Regions from separate parts of the Enterococcus sp. AMC1251 genome, predicted to be linked through region 1. Evidence: riboswitches for the same ligand, from Rfam matches in the RefSeq annotation. Region 1 holds a riboswitch; the other holds the start of a gene.

Region 1 (4,908 bases):
ATGAAAGATGTAAAATATAAAGAAGGTGAGTGGCAATCGCTATCTGAAGGAATCGTCCTATTAACCAGCTCAGGTCTATTCCAATGGCTCGCAGAAGCGGATCGTATCAGTGATGATGCAAAAAGCTTTTGCGACACATATGATGTGGATCACGCTATAGACATAGATACAGCTAGTAATACAAATTATGAAGAATTAGAAAACCGATTAATCTTATTACAACAAGCTATTCAACATGTACCAGACACACTTTCTGGCGGAGTAGATCAGCCATTTTACAATGCGATGGATTCCTTGATAGAGAAATTAAGTAACATGAACATCATGGGCTACGAAACAATGGCAAGAGGGTCATTTTCTAACGGCGTAAATAGCGAAGGTGTCGCTATGCCAAAAATGAAAGTGACACTAGAAGATCTTTTAGGAAATAGTTCTCCCCTAACGGACTATCTTCGTGTAGAATATAATCAGATGAAGCAACAAATCGGTGATGTTAGTTTTGAAGAGTATAAAAATATGGCTTTTGCGGATACCTCTTTTGATTACTATTCTAGAAAAGAAGAAATAAAGGATTTAGCTGTACTCTTAGCCATAAACGGCGCATTACCGTTACCAATTATGGTGGCTTTGGGGCTAAGCACAGGTGGAAAGAATATCAGTGATGCTTTATGCGGGAAAGATCTGTTTACAAGGGTTTCTGGCAAGAATAGCCGATTAATTTTTTGGGGTTCATAGAACTGTTTCAATACGCGATAAACAGAAGAAACAGAGACCTTCTTTTGACGGCAATTTTGCTCATAGACGTGGTATTTTTAGATGATCTCGAAGAAAGTGAAGCTTTCTTCGAGATCAAGTAGCACTTTTCAATAAGGTTTGTGTCTTCTTTGATGCCACGATGAGGACAAGAGTGAACTAAATAATCAATGTACCAGAAAATACTTGGCAGATTCGACCCTTAATGCGTTCTTTTTTTAAAAAAATTCATCGAAAGTAATGTTTTAGCCGACTTCATTCTAAAGAATATAAAGGTGTCTTTTCTATTATTTGACATTAAAAAAGATGCCGGTGATTTCTCACCAATATCAGAAAGTATAGAGCCATTTTTTTAATTAAGAAAAAATAAAGACTTTTAAAATTACTTGAAAAATATTCTTTTCAGCGTTATTATTTAAAAAATAAATAATTAACTAACCTTGTTAGGTGAGGCTCCTATACAAACATAAGCTATTGCGCAGCAACGTCGAAAGACGCCAATGTGTAAAATAGGAATTGTCGGATTAAGGCTTTTCATAAAATAGCTAAGAACTTTTCTTTACGTTGTATAGTGCTAAAACTCGGACGATGAGATTGATTGAACGTCAAACGTCGTAGTGAATTGTTTGGCTTTTTTGTTTTCTTACGATAGAATTGATAATCAAGTACATAATCTTTAGTTATCTACTTTCGCGCATACACGAATAATTAAGAAATACTCTGTTAGAATACGTATGTCTTTTGAAATATGATTTTAAGTGTTATTTTATTTTTTTATAAATGTAAATTCATAAAATAATCAAAATATTTATTTTATCCAAATAATTTGATAAGCAAAAATAAACTGAATGCAACAATGAAGGGATTTATCACATGTATACGTCGAAAGAAAAAAAGTTAACGCCTGCAATCTTAGGTTTACTGTTTTTTTTAGTGCTCACTTTTTTAGTAGTCAATAATAGTTCATGGTTTAATTATTTAGATTCATCTATTTATAAATTTAATTGGAAACCTAATGAGCTCGTTACGAATATCATTAATTCATTTGCTAAAACAGCTACGATTGTTCCGATATTCGCTGTAAGTTTCCTTTTTTCTTTCCTTCTATGGAGAAAAAAGCAAAGAATTTTAGCATTTTGGATGAGTAGCAATGTGTTTGTGGTTAGCGTCTTAGGATTTATTCTCAAACACTCTATTGCTCGAACAAGACCGAACGTAGAACAATTGGCTGAAAGGACTTCGTACAGTTTTCCAAGTGGTCACTCTCTTTTAGCAATGTGTCTAGTGTGTTCTGTTTTATTGATCTTACCAATAGTGTATTCAAAAGATCAAAAAAAATATCAAGTACTAAAAATAGCATTGCTAGTGTATGTCTTATTAATTGGACTGAGTCGAATCTATTTAAGAGTTCACTATCCTAGTGATGTCATAGGAGGATTTCTTCTAAGTTATACTTGGGTGAATGGTTCATACATTTGTCTTCAAAAAATATATCTAAACAAAAAATTCTCAACAACTGAGGCAAAAACAAAATTTATACAACGAATAGTATTAAGTGTATTAACGATCATTTTGGTGATTGTTACGGGAACCTCTTTTTATGCAGCTAGTGTATTTAGAAATGTTCAAAAAACCGCAGATAAAATCTATCAGCCTCTTAATAGACCTACTAAAACAGTAGAATTAGAGAGTAATGAACCTGTTAGTTTTTTACTTTTAGGGATTGCAAATGATTCAAAGCGAAAAACAGACTTTCGAGCAAATACAATTATGGTAGTCACTGTTAACGATCAGCTAAAACAAACAACAATTACTAGTATTCCAAGAGATGCTTATGTAGAAATCGTTGGTAAAGATGGCGCTTATGACAAGATTAATCATGCCCACTCTTTCGGTGGTGAAGAAATGATGGTTGACACGGTGGAACAATATTTAGATATACCAATTAATCATTATTTCGTCATTAATATGGATGGACTAGCTTCATTGGGAGACGCTGTCGGAGGTGTGACAGTTAATAATGATTTTGAGTTTGATGCTGAAGGAATTCATTATCCTCAAGGAAAACAACATTTGAACGGATGGGAAACACTTCAATATGCTAGAATGCGCTATGAAGATCCTTTAGGTGATTATGGTAGACAAAAAAGACAGCGAGAAGTGACTATTGAACTAGTAAAAGAATTGACGTCAATAAAAAACGTTTTTCGTTATCAAGAGTTATTAGATGTGATTGGTGAAAATGGACAGACGGACATGACCCTTGATCAGATGATTCTATTGATGAAAAATTATCAAAAAGCACTAGATAATATTGAAAGTTACCAATTGCAAGGTGAAGGATTTACTGGAGATGGATTTACCGGTGAGGAAGGAATTTCTTATCAAGGTATTTTGGAAGAAGAAAGACAAAAAGCCATTGCTGAATTAAGAAAACAATTGGACTTAAATTAGCTATTGATAAATAATAATGGAAAAAGTTCTGAAAGTTAGAGTGGAAATTCTACTTCTAGGACTTTTTTTATGCGGTGAAATTATTGAAATGAGAGGAACAGGCTTTAGATGGAATGAAGTTGACTGCGAAAGAGCTGGAAATGTCCAATGAAAATTAAACTCTTTTGAAGTTATATTACATAATTCACTGAGGTCATACGCTTAATGAGATTAAATCAATAGTAGGAGATAATTGGTCAGTTAAATCTTATGGTTCAAATGGTTTTGTCACTAAGTCCGAGTGGTGATCCAATAATCTATTTTTATAGTTTTTTTTATTTTTTTGTCGATTTAAATTCACTTCGGGTATATGATTAATGATTTCTCAAAAAAATATATAAATCATCTATATGTGTGGAAAAAAGAAACAATAAAATTTAGATATAATCTTAAGTGGGGTGCTTTCTCTTATATGAGATAAGAAATTTCAATAAAAATCCAAACGAATGACCTAAAGAACAAGTTCTGCTCCGCGTAAGTTTGAATTAGAGCATAGTAATAAAACAGATATAATATCATTTTCCGCTAATACGAACATAAGTTAAGTCTGTCACGATCACTTCTAAAGACTTGCGGTCTGGGAAGTGTCGATTGAGTTTGTTGGCAATTTGTACTTCACACTAACATTACTCGTTCAATTTTTCAAGCGCCTTTTTTGGAACAGCCTTTTCAGGAACTTCTTCCCAGCTGAGAACACCTTTTTTAGGATTGACTTTTAATTTTAAATAAGCATTTATTCGTAATGGTTTATCTCTAATCTCATGTGTCTGTTGAACTGTTTTTTCACCTTGCGAGTTAAATACGTTATATGTGTAACTATATTCTATATATTTTTCACCATTTGGGAATTTCCCATTTTTTATTTCATCGGGTTCACCCACACGAGTATAATAATTCTTACCGCCAAAATAATAGTTATAACCGAACCAAACACCTGATGTTAAAAGGACGAATGGTAAGATCAAAAGTAAAATTTTTTTCAAATTACTCACCTCCTAGATGTAGTATGCCTTTTTTGGAGGATAAATACCATTGAAATGCCTTAAAATAATATGACAATTTTGTTAGATTATCAATTTCAGAATTCATAAATTCGTCAAGGTAAAGGTACACTTTTTTTAGAAACTCATGATACAATATAAAAAAGAATAGGGGGAATAAAGATGATGCCTTTTTATGCAATATTTGATCCTACATATATCTTAGTAATAGTAGGATTGTTGATCTCAATGGCTGCATCAGCGTATGTAAATAGTACGTTTAAAAAATACGATAAAATCCAAAGTAAAAACAGAGTAACAGGGACAAAAGCTGCACAATTTATTTTGCAAAAAGAACAGATCAACGATGTAGGTGTTCAGCAAATTGCAGGAGATTTGACTGATAATTATAACTCCGGTAACAAGATGTTAAGTTTATCAGAAGCAACTGCTCAATCAACATCAGTCGCGGCAATCGGTGTAGCAGCTCATGAGTGTGGACATGCGGTACAAGATCATACTGGTTATAGTCCATTAAAAATTCGAGCAGCAATCGTTCCTGTAGCAAATCTAGGTTCGACACTATCATTTCCGATTATTTTAATCGGTGTGCTATTTAGTTGGAATCAAACATTGATCAACATTGGAATACTAGCTTTTTCATTAGCATTGATTTTTCAAT
Region 2 (4,908 bases), 810 kb from region 1:
TAAAAGGCAAAGGAATCCCCGTCAATGGTAGCAAACCGATATTAGATCCGATATTTTCTAGAATATGGAATAAGAAATACATAATCACACCCGTCGTAATATAAGCATAAAATTCACGTTTTGCATTTAGCGTACAAATCAGCATTTGATAAATTAGATAAAAGAATAGCAGAATCAATGCACAAGTTCCCACAAAACCATATGCTTCGCCAATTACGGTGAAAATCATATCAGACTCTCTGACAGGAACATAAACTTGTAGATTCGATAGACCTTTTCCTAATAGTTCACCAGAACCGATTGCAGTTAACCCTCTTGCTTGTTGAAATGAAATAGAATCAGCGTATTCAAAAGGATTGAGCCAAGCATGGATCCGATTAAATTGATAAGGCTGAAAATGAAGGTAGGTAAGTATTTTTTGCCCTCGTTCTGTTAAAACTAATAAAATCCCGCTGATGCCAAGCGTTCCTAAAATTCCAAAACCGACCGCCAGAATTTTCCAAGAACAACCAGATACAAGTACGACACCAAGAAAAATTGAAATAAAAACTAAACTTGTTCCAAAATCTTTTTGATAAAACATTAATCCAAAGACAGGCAAGCTGACGAGTGATAATTCACCTAACAAATGAAAATCTTCATTTAATGTTGACGGACTTTTCGATTTTTGTCTTCTTCTTGTGACAATATAGGCCAGCATCAAAATATAGCCAAGTTTCATGAACTCTGATGGTTGAAATGAAAATGGTCCTAATCGAATCCAACGTTTTGTTCCTGTAGCAGCTGCCATAACGGGATCATGAAATTTTATAAGCAGTCCCATCAAGAACAACGACAAACCATAAAGTATAGGTGTAGCTTTCCATAAATATTTAATAGGAATGAACATCGTGATAAACATCGTACCCAGCCCTAAAACAGTCCATGATAATTGTTTCATTAGCAAAGGTGTAGCGGACTTAACAGAAGGATCGGCAGAGAAGGCTCCATACTGAGCGATAAATCCAACCAATATCAAAAGAAAAACAGGCAAGAGTAGAGCGTAATTTACGGGTTCATTTTTTAAAACAAACGATTTTCTCATAGCTGTCCTCCTTGTCGATTAAAGGTTTTGCGAATTTCTGTACCTCGAGCATTTAAAGCAATTCCTAGTGTAACACTTAATATCAGTAAACTAGAGCCACCATAACTAATAAATGGAAATGTTAATCCTGTCATTGGAATGTACCCTAAGAGACTTCCAACGTTTACAGCAACTTGAAGTAAAAGTAACATTCCACAACCGATATAAAGATAAGAGTAATAAAGTGTTTTTGATTTTATTGCTAATAAAAACAAACGACCTACCATAAAGAAAACTAAGAATAAAATACCCAAAGAAAAAATCAACCCTAACTCCTCAATACAAATAGCAAAAATGAAATCAGTGTCTGCAGCGGGTAAAAACCCTTTTTTCTGAATACTATTACCTAAACCAAGACCCCAAAATCCACCATTGTGCATCGCATAATAGGCATTTGAGGTTTGGAAGCCTTTGCCAGTAGGGTCGATGAAAGGATTTTGCATCACTTCAAAACGTGTGACCAAATAACTGAATTTTGTGGGCATCCAATTCATTGGAATCGACAATAATAAAACTGTTCCCAGCCGTTTCAATGCAACAAATCCAATCAAAGCAAGCGAAATAAATAAAGGAGAAAGCCCACTAGATAAAAATAACACTAATACAAGGATAAAAATCATGGACGCTCCAGCAATATTTGGTTGAAGAGCAACAAATATCATAAAAAAGAATGAAACTAAAAGTGACTGCTTATGATTTTTAAAAGAAAATGGAACTAACCTGTCATTTTTTGATAAATTAGTAGAAAGGTAAAGAATAAGTACCAAAGGAACTAATTCAGATGGTTGAAACAAAAGAAAGCCTAAATTGATCCAACGCTTTGCACCGCCTACACTTGTTCCAATAATTGGTAAAGCGATTAGCGAAAGAAACGTTAACATGAGTAAAAAATGCAACATTCTAGGTTTACGTAAGACATTCAAATTGATCCGGTAAACAAAACTCAAACAAATCAAGCTTATAACGAAGGAGATTGTTTGCTTGATGGCCTTACTAGCTGTTCCTAATTCACTGTCTAATAATTGATAAGAGCTAGAACTATAAACCATTAAGATACCTACGATACATAAGATGAAATAAGGGATTAAAATATAAAAATCTAAATAATGTAGTTTAGATAAACGCTTGTACTTTTTCATCTTTTTGCCCCATCATCCAAGAAATCGCGAATAGCTTGCTCATTTTGCTGTTCGTCGAATTCCAAAACACTGCCTGCTTCAGTGTGATCATTAAATGACCAGCTTCCTTTAACCGGTACAGATAATGTTTCCATATTTTTTACATTCCCCGTAAGAAAGTCTTTTGCTAAATCTACAAGAAGATTTGTAGGTATATTTGTATCTAAGTAGCCAACAGCTTCACCAGCAATTTTTGGTAGTTGAAGAATTGGAATGGCATTTTTTGATTGTTTAGCTAAGGCATCCATAACCTGCTGCTGTCTTCTAACACGACCGAAGTCGCCTTCTTCGTCCATTCTAAATCGAGCATATTGCAACAGCGTATTGCCATCCATGACTTGTTTTCCTTTTTTGATATCTACATTGTCTAGATTAATGTCTTTTTCAGCATCAATTTCAATTCCTTTTGGATAAAGGTCATTAATCAATCGGATAAAATTATTGAAATCAGCTGAAACATAATAATTGATTGGTAATCCTAATGAATCATTAAGAACTTTTTTAGTCAATTCTGCTCCGCCAAAGGCGTAAGCAGCGTTAATTTTCTCTAAACCGTACCCTGGGATTTCGACATAGGAATCTCTCATGATTGAAACAAGTTTTGGTTGTTTTGTTTCACTATTATAATGAGCAACCATAAGAGTATCTGCTCGCCCGCCATCTTCGTCATCTTCACGACCGTCATCCCCAATCAACATGATAGTGATTTCTTTCGTATTCGTTTGTTTATCACCAGAAAAATTATTATTCTTAGATGAATTTATTTGTGATTGAGCGTTTTTTTTTCCTTTATGAAAGTTGATTACAGCATAACTTCCGAGCGCTGTAAGGAGAAGAAGTGTACAAAGAATGATAGAAATAATGACTTTTTTTACTGTTTTCATTTTTTATTCCTCGCTAATCATTTTAATCGATCATCAAATAAAGTTTGCATTAGGAATTGACTTAGATGTCGTTTTAAAAGTTTTTTATGCTAAAAATAATGAGAGTGTTGACTTCATATAGACTAAGAAAGTTAGCATTGGTATCGCCGAACGCCTTTAGTTATATTTATTTCCACCTCCAGAAAAATCAGAAGTACAACAGCATTATTTATCAAAAAAACCTTCGCTTAAAATAACTCAGCGAAGGGGGATTGATTTTAGCACAAAAAGAGCTTTTCATCATTCTCATCGTTGAGTTTTAGCACTATGAAACGTAAAAAGCTGAGCTTTTAGCTACTTTGTGAAAAGCCTTAATTCGACAATTCCTGTCCTACCCATTCCTGTCTTTCGACATTTTTGAGCAGTAGCCTGTGTTTCCATAGGAGCCTCACCTAACAAGTTATTTAGATCGTCTTAAATATAATGAATATATTTGTTGAAGTCAACAAAGTAAATATTAATTTTTTTATAATATATTTACTTAAAATAAAAATATTTTGTTATTTTAAGTGCAGAATTCTGTCTTCAAGGGATTCGTGCAGCGGAATTGGATGTATCAAAAAAAACATCAAATTATTTTCTTTACTTTTTCTTAAACATAAGTAAAAAATTGAAATTTGATACTGATTTGAAATAAAGATTCTGCTGATTTTTTGTCAAACAAATGATTAAACAAAAAATAGTTTGCATGCTATAATAAAAAAAAGGTTATTTAACTGTACTATAAAGAAGACGTTTTTTACTGATTGTTCGTTCTATTTCTTTTTAAATAAGTACTTTAATGGAAAGGAACACGATTATAAAAGGAGTGTAACAGAAGATGGATAAAAGCAAAAATGGCGCTGAAGTGATTGTAGAAAGCTTGAAAAACCACCAAGTTAATTATGTCTTTGGAATTCCAGGAGCAAAGATCGATAGTTTGTTCAACGCACTCGTGGATGATGGTCCAGAATTGATCGTAACTCGTCACGAACAAAATGCAGCGTTTATGGCAGCAGCAGTTGGACGTTTGACTGGAAATCCAGGTGTAGTGGTTGCGACAAGTGGACCTGGAGCGAGTAATCTGGCGACAGGGTTAGTGACAGCTACAGCAGAAGGAGATCCTGTACTAGCGATCGGAGGTCAAGTGAAGCGAAGCGATTTACTAAAATTAACGCATCAAAGCATGAACAATGCAGCGTTATTTGAACCGATTACCAAGTACAGTGCGGAAATTCAAGATCCTGAGACCATTTCAGAAGTCCTAGCAAATGCTTTTCGGTTGGCGAAATCGTCTAAAAAAGGTGCTAGTTTTATTAGTATCCCTCAAGATGTTGTCGATGGTTCCGTTGAATCTGATAGTATCAGACCGTTAATTGATCCGAAAATTGGTTCTGCTTCGTCAGAAGATATACAATATCTTTCTGAACTAATTCAAGCAGCAGAGTTACCCGTTCTATTAGTGGGTATGAGAGCTTCGACTGAAAAGGAAGCAAAAGCAATTCGAGAAATTGTACTTAAAACGAAAATTCCAGTTGTTGAAACTTTCCAAGCAGCTGGGGTGATTTCTAAAAAATTGGAAGACCATTTTTTTGGACGAATTGGTTTGTTTCGCAATCAACCGGGCGATATGTTGTTAAAACGTAGCGACTTAGTTATCGCAGTAGGCTATGATCCAATTGAATATGAGGCTAGAAATTGGAAC

The links. Region 1 has a riboswitch for magnesium ahead of AC4BBR_RS10360 (phosphatase PAP2/LCP family protein). Riboswitches for the same ligand answer to the same signal wherever they lie in the genome.
Region 2: another riboswitch for magnesium. It lies ahead of AC4BBR_RS06405 (LCP family protein); the one in region 1 lies ahead of AC4BBR_RS10360 (phosphatase PAP2/LCP family protein).

Annotation. Positions count from the first base shown of each region.
Region 1 is NZ_CM177098.1:2,183,195-2,188,102, reverse strand. It holds gene AC4BBR_RS10365 (hypothetical protein) at 1-735, shown strand; M-box (ykoK) riboswitch at 1,186-1,353, shown strand; gene AC4BBR_RS10360 (phosphatase PAP2/LCP family protein) at 1,627-3,207, shown strand; gene AC4BBR_RS10355 (YxeA family protein) at 3,873-4,238, opposite strand; gene AC4BBR_RS10350 (zinc metallopeptidase) at 4,410-4,908, shown strand, end outside.
Region 2 is NZ_CM177098.1:1,376,455-1,381,362, forward strand. It holds gene AC4BBR_RS06395 (FtsW/RodA/SpoVE family cell cycle protein) at 1-1,084, opposite strand, end outside; gene AC4BBR_RS06400 (FtsW/RodA/SpoVE family cell cycle protein) at 1,081-2,262, opposite strand; gene AC4BBR_RS06405 (LCP family protein) at 2,259-3,185, opposite strand; M-box (ykoK) riboswitch at 3,462-3,631, opposite strand; gene alsS (acetolactate synthase AlsS) at 4,045-4,908, shown strand, end outside.